2 regions of the Veillonella magna genome follow, and region 2 is predicted to be linked to the other one. Evidence: riboswitches for the same ligand, from Rfam matches in the RefSeq annotation. Region 2 holds a riboswitch; the other holds the start of a gene.
The links. A riboswitch is a leader RNA that binds a small molecule or an ion and turns the genes downstream of it on or off. The one in region 2 is predicted to bind thiamine pyrophosphate.

Region 1 (3,466 bases), on a different contig from region 2:
GATAAAAAACAGTGTCATTAATGTGGAAACGCAAAGCAGGGCGGCAGTGATAAAGAAGGTGCTGCGTATACCGAATATGCCCGCTAAATAACCTCCGATGAGAGGACCCAATAAGGCACCGGCTAAGTTGGCGCTGGCTAATAAACCGAGAGCCCAACCGGTATGCTTTTCCGGTGTTTCCGTAGCTACCAATGTAATGGAACCGGAAAAATAGCCCGACACCAAGCCTTGCAATAACCGGACACCTACCAGCTGAATAGGGCTGGTTACAAATCCGATCAGTATGTTACAAATCATCATGCCAAAGCCGGCACGGAGAAGAATAATTTTTCTGCCTTTGCGATCGGCCAGCTTGCCCCAAAAGGGAGCGGATAAAGCAACGACCACATGGGTAATGCCCATAGCCCAGCCGGACCAAACGGCAATATCCTTAGAACTTTCCATCCCCAGTTCGTGTAAATAAATCGGTAAAATAGGGGCTAGTTGACTGATGCCCGTTGATGCCAGAAAAGCACCGAATAAACAAATATAGACGGTGCGTCTCCATGGTTCCATAGCTAATCACTTCCTTACCCATTGTGTGTTGTATTTTACAGTCCATAACAGACTATGATATGTTATCTTGTTTCATAATCTATTTCTGTTCTATAGTTATTATACGATGAAAACTATTAGGGAATAAATAGTTTCCTATAAAAGAATGCTGTAAAAAGAGATATATTAGGCTACAAAGTAAAGATGATATTGATTGTAGATGTATGGCGCTGTTTTTGAAATACTTGAGCTATAGGATATCCTACAGAAAAATAAAACTGTAAGTATAGAAAAGTTGACTACAATATAAAAATATAGTATTATAATGGCAAATTGAATACATCGAATATTATGGATATAAAAGAAGACGGCATCAGCGATGTCGAAAAGAGGAAGGAATGATATAGTATGAATAAAGAAATTAGAAACGTAGAGGAAATTATCAGAGGGATTGGATATCATTGGGTAGGTAACGGATTTAAAGTAAATCAGTTGTTGCCGGCAGCTGTATATGGTCGTGATATGCGTAGGTATTCTCCGTTTTTGTTGATGGATTACAATGCGCCTACTATATTCCCGGGCACAGAAGACGAAGTTGGTGTAGGTGCCCATCCGCATCGAGGTTTCGAAACAGTTACCTTTGCGTTCGAAGGTAAAGTAGAGCATCATGATAATCGTGGTAATCATGGTGTTATCGAGCCCGGCGATGTACAGTGGATGACCGCCGGTGCCGGTATCCTGCACAAGGAGTATCATGAAAAGGAATATGCCAAACATGATCGTTCGTTCCGTGTGTTACAGCTGTGGGTGAACTTGCCTATTGAACATAAGATGGCAACACCGGGGTATCAAGCATTGGAAGCCAATCAGATGGGAACGGCAACAATCGGTGATGATGGTAAGGATGGTGAAGCCATTGTGGTAGCCGGAGAGGCGTTTGGTGCCAAGGGACCGGCGCATACGTTCACACCGATGAATATATATCGACTCAAAGTAGCACCGGGGAAAACGGTAACGGTACAGGAACCGGAGAACTATCATCTGTTAATGCTCACCATTTACGGCACGGCAACCTTGAATGCTAATGAAACAGTAAAGCAAGGAGAGCTGGCAGTATTTGCCGATGAGGCCGGTCAAGTTACAATTACAGCCGGTGAAGAAGGGGCAGAACTCATCGTCCTTAGCGGCGAACCAATTAATGAACCGATTGTAGCAGCCGGTCCGTTTGTGATGAATACACAGGCAGAAATCCGTCAAGCGGAAAAAGATTTCTACGATGGAAAATTCGGTACGTGGAATTTCTAAGAAATGTTTCAGTCATTATTTACTTGACAATAGCGTAATGCAAAGCGTATGATTGCTTTGTAAAAATAATAAGGGGAGCTTGTGTGACAGGCTGAGAGGAAGCTAAAGACTTCGACCCGCAAACCTGATTTGGGTAATGCCAACGTAGGGATTATATAATGAAGATTTGCGGGAATAGGTAGATGACCTATTCCCCTTTTATTTTTTCAATAGAATTATAGCAGGGCCATGTGATTGAACAGAGTTCATGAAGGGGGACACCACCGCGGGTGTCATCCTTTGTGAGCTCTTTTTTAGAAAGGAGGAAATATGTATGGTAAGGCTTTTGGTAAATGGTAATAGTGTAGAAATCGCGGATCCAATATCGTTGGCACATTGGTTAGAAAGCAAAGGCTATGCGATTAAAACTGTTGCTGTAGAACTTGATGGTACTATTGTAGAGCCTGAAGCATATGAAGCCATAATACTAAGTGATAGCATGCAGATAGAAGTTGTTAGTTTTGTTGGCGGTGGATGATAATGGAAAAAAATAAACAGAAGACAAATTTTAAGAGCATAGATTCATGGCCACCTTTGGAAACAGAGGAGAATGATGTACAACGCTTGTGGCAGGCTTTATGTAGTCGCCATGGCAGAGACGTGCAGGAACAATTAGCCAAGGCACATGTGGCAGTTGCCGGATTGGGAGGATTGGGATCAAATATTGCCGTTCAATTAACTCGTATTGGTATAGAAAAATTAACGTTGATTGACTTTGATAGGGTAGATATAACAAATTTAAACAGACAGCATTATTTTTTACACCATGTGGGACAGTATAAGACGGAGGCATTGCGTAAAATTTTAGCGATGATTAATCCCGGCATACAAATTACTTGTATTACCGATAGATTGACCCCGTCTACTGTGATCCCTTATTTACAAGAGTCGACGATCGTTTGCGAAGCGTTTGATGTGGCAGATCAAAAAGCAATGTTAGTGAGAGAGATCCGTCGACAATTACCGGAAATAACTATTGTGTCAGGTAATGGTATGGCCGGTTATGGAAGAACGAATGATATGTGTGTAAAACGTTTAGGAACTCATCTATATTTATGTGGCGATGGGTATAGCGGGATCGAAGGAAAAAATTCCGTCATGGCGCCAAGGGTTGTATTATGTGCTTCACAAATGGCTAATGTGGTGACGTCTATTGTACTGGGAGGAAAACCGTGAGGTAGGAAAATATAAGTTAAACCGGTAAAAGATGTAGAAGAAGGAGGTAAAGGCGTAGGTATGAAAGAAGATATACTGATGACAGCAGAACAGAATGGACAAAATGATGAATGGTATTTGGGTGACCATCGATTTTCATCACGGTTTATTTTAGGCTCGGGTAAGTTTTCATTACCCTTAGTACAAGCTGTAACGGAAGCAGCTGAGGTAGAATTGATTACATTGGCTTTACGGCGAACAAATGAAGGCGGTGCGGCTAATATTTTAGAGTATATTCCGTCAACAGTGAGTATAGTGCCTAATACTTCAGGAGCACGTAACGCAGAAGAGGCTGTGCGGATTGCTCATTTGGCTCATCGTATTTGTCACACACCGTTTATTAAAATTGAAATCATGAGAGATAGCCGTTATC
Region 2 (3,466 bases):
GGATTTTCTTTGATGGCTGTCGTAATGAAAGCCTTGCCTACCGCCACTGCTTCGGCAATTGATTTGCCCTTTGCCAATTCCGCAGCAATTACGGCCGAGAAGGTACAGCCTGTACCGTGAGTATGCGGTGTATCGAATTTGGGCGATGTCCAGGTTCTTCGTTCTTCTCCCTTGACATATAAATAGTCGGTAGCATCCGCTCCGATATGACCACCCTTTATAATTACTGCCTTCGGCCCCATCTCCGTCAAAATTTCATGAGCCGCTTTATCAATATCTGCTTCTGTTGTAAGCTTGCGTCCTACCAAAAATTCCGCTTCCGGTAAATTAGGTGTAACCAATGTGGCCAGCGGCATAAGTTCACTAATCAAATGGTGACGGGCCTCTTCATCAATCAATGCATCTCCGCTGGTTGCCACCATAACAGGATCCATTACATATGGTGTTGCCCTTGATAAAAACGGTTTAATAACACGCATCATATCTGCCGTAGCCAACATACCGGTCTTAACCGCCATAGGGGAAATATCATCATACACCGCTTTTAGCTGTGCCTCCAGCATATCCAGTGAAATATTTTCAATGGCACGTACCCCCATCGTATTCTGCGCAACCACACTGGTCACCACAGCCATCCCGTAGACACCACGCGCCGTAAACGATTTTAAATCGGCCATAATACCTGCACCGCCGGTCGGATCCGTACCGGCTATTGTCAACGCTGTTGCTAATTTCATACTGTTACCTCCTTGCTTCACATCGTTTATAACGAATACAATCCATGGCGTAAACGTTCCAACATTCCTTTACGCTCTAATACATACAAAATCAGAACGGCCATGAACGAACCGGCTGCCGTACTTGCCGTAAAGGAAATAATCAACGTCATAATCGCCATTTCTTTTCCCAATAAAAATGCAGCAATAGGATAGCTGATGATAGCTCCGATAATTCCGGTACCCACCACCTCTGCACAGGCCGTCAACACAATATTATTTGTGTATCGATATGTAAGTCCCGCTAGAAATGCACCGACCATGCTCCCGGGAAAGGCTAATGGTGAACCCAGCCCCAATAGATTTCTTAAGCATGATGTGCCAAAGGCGGCCGACACATTGTAGCGTGCACCTACCAACACTGCGAGTATAACATTAATCATATGCTGCACCGGAAATATTTTGGCACCGCCAATAGTAACATGAAATGTTGACAGCGCCACACCGATGGCAATAAACATAGCTGCGATAATACTTTTCTTCATACAACACACCTCCAAATAAAAAACACCTCCGCCGGAATGGTGAGGTGTCCCTACTGTACGGTACACCACTTTCCTACGCCGGCATTATCCGGATCAGGTCAAAGGGATTTGACTGGTGTCAATCTCAGCAGTTAGCACCCCTAGTGGCTTATCCTATGAATTTAATTCAATTATAACAACAGCCGTCTAATCTGACAAGGTACAGAGGCATTACAAAAAGGGCTCCCCCTCATTACGAGAAGGAACTCTTTCGTGTAATCTATGACTTATTACAGAATGTTACGCACATATTCTGCATATTTTGCTTCCAAGAGAGGCATTTTTTCATTCATTTCTACCTGTAAAGCAGAAGCCGTATCATAGTCTTTCGCCGCAATGGCTTCGGTGATACGAGTAAACAAGCTCTTAGCCGTAGCAGTATCCTTAGCCAAATAGATGCGCAATTCGTTTACAGCATCCCAACGAGCTGTATCTACTACATCGTCCGTAGTATGAACCGGCTTCATAGCACGTACCGCCTTGATGTTAGCCGGTACAATACGATTAGCCAATTCCAACGTCCAACGAGTCATGACACCGGCGATGAAAGAATCCATCAAACGACGGCTGAATGCATTCCCGCGGCTGAGTACATCCACTTTTTCCGGATGGTTTTTATAGCCCAACACATTTTCCCATACCGTTGCCGGCGGTTTACCAAACATCACATCGCGTTCTTCCTGCGTGTAATCTTCGAACACATCTTTTTCGGAACGATATGCACGACCGGTTTCCAGGTAATCCGTTACATCTTCCGGTGCCTTGGACAATTCATCAAGAAGCTGTGCCGGAGTCTTACCGGAGTTAATTACATAGCTCATGCCGTCAAAGGCAGCTAAGTACATCAACGCCAAAGCAGTGTATGTATTAGTGTACGGATTCGGGGAACGCAATTCAAAACGCGTTGCCATCGGATTATCGATATCACGAATCAGACCGCAAAGAATGGTACGGTTACGGCTCGGCACGCTGGGATCTTCACCGATAGAGGTTACGATACAAACCGGTGCTTCGAAACCGGGTTTCAAACGATTCAAAGAGTCTGTCGTAGAGGAAATGAACGGGTTAATAGCTTCATAGTTTTTAAGAAGACCCATGATAGCGCCGATGCCCAACGGACTCAAGGCAGCCTTTTTCATATCTTCCGGCGAGAAGAGATTAACCATCTTGCCGTTCTTCAATTTAGCCATCAAACCAAAATGAGTATGTTCACCGGAACCGGCTACGCCAATAATCGGTTTTGCCTGGAAGGTTACATCAAGACCGTTTTCGCGGAATACTTCGCGAACAATGATACGCGCCTGCAATTCGTTATCTGCCGTCTGCAAAGGGTTGCTCGTATATTTCCAGTCGATTTCCAACTGTTCCAATACATGATCCATGTGACCTTCGTCATCGATTTTACCCTTAACGCCGCCTACTTCTTTGTGCCCCATTTCTGCGTGTAAACCATACTGATCAAGGCGTTCTACCGCCTGTTCCATCGCAGTACGTACGGCACCATGCGTACGCTGCCAATATTGTTCCTGCAATTTCTGAGACGTAGACAATTCTTTTGTGCTAACCACCTTAGACGGTGTTTTAACCCAGAATTCCAATTCCGTAGCTGTAGTGAAGTAAATATCAGCGATGTCTTCGCCCTTTACATGATCCATGCCCGGAACATAGTTATTTTTAAGCATAGCCAACAATTCGGATTTTACGTAATCTACACTGCGTTTTAAAATAGAGCGAGAGTCTACATATTCATCGCAGTGCATAAGGAAGGCCGGAATGCGAAGAGTACCTGTAGGCAATCCTGTCATAGGGTCGAGGTTTTCATAATTATAATCAATAAACCAATTTACACTGGCATCGGCCCACATATCAACGCGCGCATTATTGAGCGTAGCAATGTCCGTTAACACAACGGAGGAGCCGTCGGTTTGTACCATGCGTCCTTCGAAGAAATCTTCGTAGTCATCAAAGAACATGGAAATTGGAATTTTTTCATCCGTATCGTTACCTGCCAAGTCAACACCTACCAACGATACAAATTTAATTTCCGGGTGCTGTTCCAGTAAAGCCAAAACCCCTTCTTTACCATACTGCCCTGCCGGAATGTAATACAATAATTCGTTTGCCATAATAGCTCCTCCATTCACTGTTTTCTCAACTGGTCAAATA

Region 1: linked by a shared signal. The riboswitch ahead of thiS (sulfur carrier protein ThiS) and the one ahead of thiW (energy coupling factor transporter S component ThiW) in region 2 are both predicted to bind thiamine pyrophosphate.

Annotation. Positions count from the first base shown of each region.
Region 1 is NZ_CAUGKU010000008.1:95,662-99,127, reverse strand. Features, by position in the region: gene Q5873_RS06100 (MFS transporter) at 1-555, opposite strand, end outside; gene Q5873_RS06095 (pirin family protein) at 943-1,839, shown strand; TPP riboswitch at 1,901-2,007, shown strand; gene thiS (sulfur carrier protein ThiS) at 2,153-2,356, shown strand; gene thiF (sulfur carrier protein ThiS adenylyltransferase ThiF) at 2,359-3,054, shown strand; gene Q5873_RS06080 (thiazole synthase) at 3,115-3,466, shown strand, end outside.
Region 2 is NZ_CAUGKU010000002.1:74,329-77,794, reverse strand. Features, by position in the region: gene thiD (bifunctional hydroxymethylpyrimidine kinase/phosphomethylpyrimidine kinase) at 1-737, opposite strand, end outside; gene thiW (energy coupling factor transporter S component ThiW) at 764-1,261, opposite strand; TPP riboswitch at 1,315-1,413, opposite strand; gene Q5873_RS01855 (type I glutamate--ammonia ligase) at 1,531-3,426, opposite strand.